4 regions of the Mesorhizobium sp. M7A.F.Ca.US.011.01.1.1 genome follow, and region 4 is predicted to be linked to each of the others. Evidence: predicted binding sites of a transcription regulator. Region 4 holds the regulator's gene; each other region holds the start of a gene.

Region 1 (2,201 bases), on a different contig from region 4:
ATCGGTTTCAGCAAAGCTCTCGCTCAGGAGGGAGCTCGCGCAGGCATCACCGTCAACGTCATCTGCCCTGGCTACATCGCCACCGAGATGGTCAAGGCGATCGACGAGAGGGTGCTCAACGACCGCATCATCCCGCAAATCCCCGTCGGCCGCCTCGGCGAACCGGAAGAGATCGCGCGCTGCGTCGTCTTCCTCGCATCCGAAGATGCCGGCTTCATCACCGGCTCGACCATCACGGCCAACGGTGGCCAATACTTCGCCTGACGTGGCGATGTAGGAGATCGACGGGCCGGCACACCGGCCCGTTTCCGGCACGGTCCTTTGACGTGCTCGCGACCGTAGCTGACCCAATTCGGCACGCGAAGGTTAACAGCCGGCAGCAGCCCTGTGCAAAAGCTCCCTGGCAACCTGTGGATTCTCGGTGGATAAACTGTTCACAACACAAGATATTGGGGTGAACAAATCGGGAAAATTACGCCATCGCCGATTCGTTCCGGTTATGAGCTGAGCGTTAACGACGACAGCCGGAATCGCCTGCCCAACTGCTTAACGCAGGTTAAGAAAGATCAACAATTTCATAATGTTGGTCGAGGCGCGCCAAACCACCGTGGTTGTTTCCAGGCAAAGGTTAACGGCAACGCCCTCTTAGCATGAAACGGGCCAGTTCAGCGATTCAGCATGTGGTGCGACTCGCGGTCGCGAAATCCACATGTAGCCGTGAACAAAAGCTGAATCTGCAGGAGTCACTGATTCGTCGCCGATTCGTTCCAGACTCGTTCTATCCGTTAATCCGCAGCCGGTTGAAAGCTTGACAAAACCACCTTCTGGCCGCCGGCGGAACATTCCGCTTTCGCTTCGCGCCCGAAATCCCTATGTGTCGCCTGTCATACGCGCCATTTGAGGCACGCTCCCGACAACCAGAGGCCAAGAAGCCTTATTTCCAGGTCCCAGAAGCCTTATTCTAGGTTGATGAACATCCAGCCCAAACACACCGAGCCGCTGATCCTGTCGGGCCGCGACGTGACTGCCGTGCTCGGGCCGACCAACACCGGCAAGACCCATCTCGCCATCGAGCGCATGGTGGCGCATGAGAGTGGTATCATCGGCCTGCCGCTCAGGCTGCTGGCGCGCGAGGTCTACGCCCGTGTCTGCGAAAAGGTCGGCGCCCACAAAGTGGCGCTGATCACCGGCGAGGAAAAGATCCAGCCGCCGGGCGCCAGATATTCGGTCTGCACGGTCGAGGCCATGCCGCGCGAGACCGACGCCGCCTTCGTCGCCATCGACGAAGTGCAGCTCGCCGGCGACCTCGAGCGTGGCCACATCTTCACCGACCGCATCCTGCATCTGCGCGGCCGCCAGGAAACGCTGCTGCTCGGTGCAGCCACCATGCATGGCATCCTGCAGCGCCTGCTGAGGGGTGTCTCGGTGGTGACGCGGCCTCGGCTGTCGCATCTTGCCTATGCCGGTTCCAAGAAGCTGACCCGCCTGCCGCGGCGCACGGCGATCGTCGCCTTTTCCGCCGACGAGGTCTACGCAATCGCCGAGCTGATCCGCCGCCAGCAGGGCGGTGCCGCTGTCGTGCTCGGCGCGCTCTCGCCGCGCACCCGCAACGCCCAGGTGGCGCTGTTCCAGTCCGGCGATGTCGACTACCTCATCGCCACCGATGCCATCGGCATGGGTCTCAACCTCGATCTCGACCACGTCGCCTTCGCCCAGAACCGCAAGTTCGACGGCTTCCAGTATCGCAACCTGACCGCGGCCGAGCTCGGCCAGATCGCCGGCCGCGCCGGCCGGCATCTGCGCGACGGCACCTTCGGCGTCACTGGCCAGGTCGACCCGCTGGACGAAGAGCTGATCAAGAAGATCGAAGGCCATGATTTCGATCCGGTGAAGGTGCTGCAGTGGCGCACCGCGCATTTCGACTTTGCCAGCCTCGACGCGCTGAAGCGCTCGATCGAGACCAACGCCCCCGTCGAGGGACTGACGCGGGCATTGCCTGCCGTCGATGCACAGGCGCTCGAGCATCTGTCGCGCGACGAGGACATTCGCGCACTCACCACCAATGCCAAGCGCGTGGCGCTGCTGTGGGAAGCCTGCGCGCTGCCCGACTACCGCAGGATCGCGCCGGCGCAGCATGCCGACCTCATCGCTTCCATTTACACGGACCTCGCACGCTACGGCCATGTCGACGAGAATTACAT
Region 2 (2,201 bases), on a different contig from region 4:
GTCGGCTTTCAAGTCCTTGAGCTTGGTGACGAGAGCCGAATAGTCCTTCTCGCCAGCGTTGATGCCGTCATAGTAGACCTCCTTGAGGCCGCCGGCATTCATCGTCGCCCTGACGGCGTCAGCCACGCCCTGTCCGTAGGCGCTCTTGTCGTGCAGGACGACGACATTCTTGCCGGCGAACTTCTTGGCGATCCATGGGCCGATGAAGGCGCCCTGCGCATCGTCACGCGTGTAAAGGCGCATGATCGTCGGCCAGCCGGCCTTGGCGGCCGCGTCGGTCAGCACCGGGTTGGAAGAAGCCGGGCTCATCATCAGCGCGCCGGCTTCGGCATAGACGGCCGAGGCCGGAATGCTCGAACCGGAGCAGGCATGGCCGTCGATGAACTTGACGCCATCGGCGACGACGCGGTTGGCAACCGAGACGGCCTGCTTGGGATCGCACTGGTCGTCTTCGATATCGAGCTTGATCATCGACCCGTTGACGCCGCCAGCGGCGTTGATCGCGTCGGCAGCGGCCTGTGCGCCCTGCTTGAACTGATCGCCGATGGTGGCGAGCTGTCCGGTCATCGGGCCGATCACCGCAAAGGTGATGTCATCGGCGAATGCGACCGGCGTGCTCATCATCAGGCCGAATACGGCCGCGTTCAAAATACTCAATTTTTTCATGATGGTAGAACTCCTCCACTCACGCGCGGCCGCCCCGGCCCCGCTTCTTCCAGAGAGGCCGGACAATTTCATCCTTCATTCGGCCTGTCTAGGCGCATTGGCGCCGCTCGATTGGGCCTGCAAGACGTCATCCACGCAAAAAGCCACGCCAGCCTTGTTCCGGCTGGTCGTGGCTTTTTTGTCCGTCGAGCAATCTCCAGGCGCCCCCGCGCCTAAGAATCCCGCTCGCCTTCCCCGTGTCGCGCACAGCTGAGCCTTGCGGCCTGCCACGTTCTTTCTCTTGCCTTCGTGACCGTCTTGCGCGGCCTTCGATTTCGCCGGGTCTGGCCGTCTGTGCGGCCTTGATCCCGGAGCTTCCCTGTCTTCGATGGACCTGTCCGCGATTGGCAGATTTCAGTGCATGGTCATCCATTCGCGGGCTTCGCGCAGTGCCGTGGCGATCTCGACCTTCGACATGGCGGCCGACAGTTCCGAGCGCAGTTCCGCGGCGCGGGCCGAGCCCTTGATGGCGGCGATGTTGAACCATTTGTGGGCGGCAACGACATCGGTCTCGCAATCGCGGCCGGTCGCATACATCATGCCCAGTTCGAAAAGGATGTCGGCCTGGGCAGTTGCCCCCATGGCGCCGAAACCTGCTTCAAGCATTTCAAAACGTGCCATTTCAATCCCCTGTTTCCGGCCCCTGTCAGGCTCCCGAGAGCTGCCTTCTTTTGCCCTTGGCGGCTGCTCTTCCGATGCTTTCGAGAATGCCGTGCAGGCTTGAATCCGTCGTTAAATGGCGTGCTTAATTTGAGGAAAACAAAGCTAAAACAAGAGGTAAACACGGAAATTCGTTAAGGATACAAAGTCAGCAATTCAGCCTGCTTGCGTCAAATTTGACGAAAATTTTCCAATGCCAAGTCAAGACTTCGCTAACCACGGGAGACAAAGGCGAAGCGCCGATCGTTTCATTTCCTTGGCCAGGAGGCTCATTCAGGCCCCTTCAAAATCCGAAACTCTTCCGTTGCGGCACCGCTTTTGTTTTGCCGGGAGCTGGATTAGCTTACGTTTGCGTAAGCGGCAGACCGGCGAGGCGGAGCATCCGGCCGGACATCCAAAGGGAGGAAGACATGTTTCGAAAAGTGAGCCTGGCCCTTGCGGCCACATTGATCATGGCCGGTGCGGCCTGGGCCGATCCGATCGAGGGCAATTGGAAGACGCAGGCCGGCGATACCGCGGCCATCGCTGGCGGCGGCTCGTTTTCCATCACGCTCAAGTCCGGCAAATATGCCGGCAAGACCATCGGCTCGCTCAAGGCGACAGGCGACAACAAATATGCCGGCAACATCACCGATCCGGCAAACGACAAGACCTATTCGGGCAAGGCGACATTGTCGGGCACCTCTCTCAAGATGAGCGGCTGCGTGCTCGGCGGACTGATCTGCAAGAGCCAGACCTGGCACAAGCTCTGATCGAGCGCATCCTTGCGACATGAGGACGGGACCCCGACGGGTCCCGTTTTCGTTTGCCGACACATCCTGCACCGGTGATGCTCG
Region 3 (2,201 bases), on a different contig from region 4:
CAAGGCTATCTGGAATGGGCGATTGCCAATCCCACGCATTTCCAGATCATCAGTTCCCGAACCCTGATTGATTTCGACGGGTCGGACAGTCTTCGGGGTCAGAATGAAGCCATTCGCCGGAAGATGATCGACCTGCTGACCCAAGCGCAACACCAGGGTCAGCTGGCTGCGAACGCGGACTTCGATCATCTGGTTCTTGCCGCCCGTGCCTTTGTCTATGGGTTGGCACGAATGGTGGTTGATGGTCATTTTCCGGAGTGGCATCCGTCCGAGCCGCCATCGCTCGCCGTGCGCAAGGCGCTGCATCTTTTCATCAGCCGAATGACCAACCTATCTGAAGCGGGATCCCAGAAACCCTTGCCGCCGCTGGGTTCTGGACCGACTGGATAGGAATGGACATTTCACGCGACGCAGAACCAGCTATTCCGCCGCCTCTTCGATCTTCTCCATATCATCGTCCGACAGCCCGAAATGGTGGCCGATCTCGTGGATCAGCACGTGGGTGACGATGTCGCCCAGCGTCTCTTCGTTTTCGGACCAGTAATCGAGGATGGCGCGGCGGTAGAGCGTGATCCGGTTCGGGCCTTCGCCGGTCTGCGGGTTCCAGCGCTCGGCGATGCCGCGTCCCTCGAACAGGCCGAGCAGGTCGAACGGCGTTTCTAGCGACAGATCGTCCATGATCTCGTCGGTCGGGAATTCGGCGATCTGGATAACGATCTCGCCGGTCAGCTTGCGAAAATCCTCCGGCAGATGGGCGTACGCCTCCAGCGCCAGGAACTCCATTTCGTCCATCGAGGGCGAGAGTTCGTCGTGCCAGGTGCGGGTCTTGTAGATGCGTGCCATGCTTTGTCCTTTGATCCCGGCATATAGGCTTTCGCACCGGAATCGGCAAATGACACGGGCCGATGCGCCTGCGCCATCCGCGCGGAGAGGAATAAATTCCCCATGTGTCTGCTTGACTCTTGGGATGCGCTCTGGAATCTATAGGGAACATAACAGGAACAATGTGAGTGGAAGCTGACCGTCATGGCGATGACCGCCGTGGCGCGGGAGACTGTTTTTGCCCTGCGCCGCCAGATCGCGAAAATCGAGGGAACGCTGCCCGAGCGCTTGGCTGCGCCGGCCGCCGCGCCCTTTGATGCCGACGTCAACACCGATCTCACAATCGTCCGGCGTGGCATTGCCGCGGCGTTGCCGGATGCGTTCCTGCCTATTGGCGTCGAGCGCCTCGACGCCGCCCTGAGCGGCGGCCTGCCGAAGGCCGCCCTGAGCGAAATCCATGGCACGCAAACCCGCGATGCCGGGGCCGTCGCCGGCTTCGCTTTGTCGCTCACAAGCTTGATCCTCAAGCAGACGCCGGGGCTGCCGGTGCTGTGGATCGGCACATCGGAGATCTTTCGCGAGGCCGGCTTTCCCTATGCCAGGGGGCTTCACGCCTCGTTCGGCATCGAGCCGGAGCAATTGCTGTTTTCCGAGGCACCGAGACTTGTCGATGCGCTGTGGGTCGCCGAGGAGGCGGCCCGGATGACGGCGCTCGCCGCGGTCATCCTCGAAATTCGCGGCAATCCGCAGCGGCTTGACCTGACCGCGACACGCCGGCTGCATGCAAGGGCGCAAGCGGCCGGCCGCCCGGTGTTCCTGCTGCGGCAGGCGGCCGAACCCGAACCGACGGCGGCACCCGTCCGCCTCATCGTCGCGTCGGCACCGGCGGTGCCGCGCGACACCATCGCCGGGCCGCTGGCCGGCTCGATCGGCCGCCCGGCCTTCACCCTCACCATCGGCAAGAGCCGCACGGCCCTGCCTGGACAATTCACACTGGAGTGGAATCCCGATGAATGCGCATTCGACGAAAGAGCGGGCGACGAAGGAGCAGGTGGGGGAAGAAACCGGCCAAAGAATCCTGTCCCTGTGGTTTCCCTATCTGGCGGCGGAAAGGGTCCTGCGCCAGCGTCTGGGGCGGTCCTGGCGTTCCCGGCCGTCGGATCACCCATCTCACCCGCCGCTCGTGATCAGCCATCGCGACCGCAACGCACAGCGCATCTCGGCCCTCGACGAGCGGGCTGAGGCGCTGCACCTGAAGCGCGACATGGGCATCGCCGATGCGCGCGCCATGCATCCGTCGATCGACATCGTCGAGGCCGATCCGGAAGCCGACCGCCGCCTGCTCGAAGGCCTTGCCGACTGGTGCGACCGCTACACCC
Region 4 (2,201 bases):
GATGTGTGGCTGGCGGTTGAGGTGCTGGAGGATATTCTGCGCACGGGCGCATGGAAGGACCGCCGTTTCGCGGTCAAGGAAGCCGTTACCTGACGCAACGATCCCCGCGATCCGCCGCCGCCGCCCTCACTGCCTGGCAGATGACGGAGAGCTGAATTTCCAGCCACAAATGCCAACAGACGTTGGCGTTTTGGCTCCGTTTCGTTCACGGCAAACGAACGTCCCGAAGATTGATCGTCCTTTGTGGAGGTCGATAGACTGATAATGCCAAGCCTTGGGTCGAGGATGAGCCACAGGTCATTAACCATAATAATTTCAATGTGAGCAGGCGCATCGCCGTGCTTGGCGCCTGTGATCGCGACCCGCTGGCAAGCGCCAAATAATTTCAGCAGCCTTAACAAATTCATTAAACTTTAAACGGTTGCAGAACACAACTGGAACAGATAGGGTTTGTTCTGGGTTTGTTTTTCGATTCTGGTTTCAGGTAACCTGGGGGCCGCCATGCTGACGCGCAAGCAACATGAACTGCTGATGTTCATCCATGAACGCCTGAAGGAGAGCGGCATTCCGCCATCCTTCGACGAGATGAAGGAGGCGCTCGACCTTGCCTCCAAATCCGGGATTCATCGGCTGATCACCGCACTTGAGGAGCGCGGCTTTATTCGCCGGTTGCCCAACCGGGCACGCGCGCTGGAAGTGCTGCGATTGCCGGACTCGATCGCGCCCGGCCTCAACGCGGCAAAGAAGTTTTCGCCAAGCGTCATCCAGGGCAGTCTCGGTCAGGGTGGTGCCCTTGGCCGGCAGATCAAGCCGGCGCCTTCGCGGATGCCCTCGCCCGGCAATGATGACGATGCGGTCTCCGCCGTGTCGATCCCGGTCATGGGCCGTATCGCCGCCGGTGTGCCGATCGATGCCATCCAGCATCAGACGCATTCGATCTCGGTGCCGCCGGACATGATCATGGGCGGCGCCCACTATGCGCTGGAGGTCAAGGGCGACTCGATGATCGAGGCCGGTATCTTCGACGGCGACACCGTCATCATCCGCAATGCCGACACGGCGAGCCCCGGCGAGATCATCGTGGCGCTGGTCGATGAAGAGGAAGCGACGCTGAAGCGGTTCCGCCGCAAGGGCGCTTCGATTGCTCTCGAAGCCGCCAATCCAGCCTATGAAACCCGTATTTTCGGCCCGGACAGGGTCAAGGTGCAAGGCAAGCTCGTCGGCCTGATCCGCCGCTACTGAGGCGGCTGTGGGTTGGCCGCTGGCTTCTCCGGTTTCTTGAAGGGTGCCAGCCCCCTCGCCTCACGAGAGTATTTGCGTTGCGTGTGCCAGGGCCGATATGGGCTGTCCACCGCGAAGCTGATCGTCGCCGGCGTGGTCGCCGATTGGCGATCGAAGAAGACCGCGGCACTGCCTTTGCGAGCCAGTTGCCGCTTGGTGATGACGAGGACCAGCGGATTGTGACAGGCGTCATACGCGGTGGCGTCATTGATGACGATCAGCTCGGCGAAGCCGCAGGCTTTCCAGGTGTCCTTGCGGTCCTCGACATACGCAATGATCGCACCGGACATGTGCCTGGCCACGCAAACGCCTGAGGAGCAATAGAACGGGGATCCCAGCGGCAGATCAACGGCATCCGCGACATCGAATTGCCCATCGCTGTTGTCGAACACCTCTGGCACGACGATGGTTTCTGATGTCAGGGCGCGTTTCCAGTTGTCGACGGTGAATTCGTTCGGCCGCTCCCGGCTGACGGCAAGCTCACCGCCACCGATCGGCAACGCCACCAGCCGGGCGTCTTCCGAGATCAGCACATCCGGCGTGCGCGTATCCGAGACGGTCAGCAAGCCTGCCAGCGCGAATGGCAGAGCAGCGAGCCGCAGCCAGGTTGTCGCCATCGTCGCGATGACCAAAGCAATTGCCACCAACAGGACCGACTGTTGCGAAATCAGCCCGACCCCGTCGACAGGCGAACGCTCGGAGATCCAGCCGGATATGGCGATCATCATCGTCAGGCCCTTACCCATCAGGTAGAGAGCCGGCCAATCCAATCCGAAAGGCATCAGCAGCGCGCTGGCGACGGCCAGGAACATGACGACGGTGACGATCGGCATAACCGCGAGATTGGCAAACAGGCTAAGCGGCGAGACACGCTGAAAATGCCAGATGGCAAACAGCGTCGTCGCGCTTCCCGCGATGAT

The links. The regulator LexA, encoded in region 4, represses DNA repair genes until DNA is damaged. The targets are predictions, from matches to a motif close to TGTTCNNNNTGTGTTCNG.
Region 1: the regulator LexA is predicted to act here: its motif matches at 764-781, upstream of EOA13_RS31165 (helicase-related protein).
Region 2: the regulator LexA is predicted to act here: its motif matches at 1,461-1,478, upstream of EOA13_RS11530 (sel1 repeat family protein).
Region 3: the regulator LexA is predicted to act here: its motif matches at 987-1,004, upstream of EOA13_RS34790 (metallopeptidase family protein).

Annotation. Positions count from the first base shown of each region.
Region 1 is NZ_RZRT01000061.1:24,089-26,289, forward strand. Features, by position in the region: gene phbB (acetoacetyl-CoA reductase) at 1-264, shown strand, start outside; gene EOA13_RS31165 (helicase-related protein) at 970-2,201, shown strand, end outside.
Region 2 is NZ_RZRT01000007.1:153,699-155,899, reverse strand. Features, by position in the region: gene EOA13_RS11535 (ABC transporter substrate-binding protein) at 1-666, opposite strand, end outside; gene EOA13_RS11530 (sel1 repeat family protein) at 1,060-1,326, opposite strand; gene EOA13_RS11525 (DUF2147 domain-containing protein) at 1,776-2,117, shown strand.
Region 3 is NZ_RZRT01000090.1:2,590-4,790, forward strand. Features, by position in the region: gene EOA13_RS34785 (TetR/AcrR family transcriptional regulator) at 1-390, shown strand, start outside; gene EOA13_RS34790 (metallopeptidase family protein) at 421-843, opposite strand; gene EOA13_RS34795 (hypothetical protein) at 1,027-2,064, shown strand; gene EOA13_RS34800 (DUF6504 family protein) at 2,006-2,201, shown strand, end outside.
Region 4 is NZ_RZRT01000024.1:27,757-29,957, forward strand. Features, by position in the region: gene kynU (kynureninase) at 1-93, shown strand, start outside; gene lexA (transcriptional repressor LexA) at 502-1,242, shown strand; partial or broken gene EOA13_RS20955 (ComEC/Rec2 family competence protein) at 1,236-2,201, opposite strand, start outside.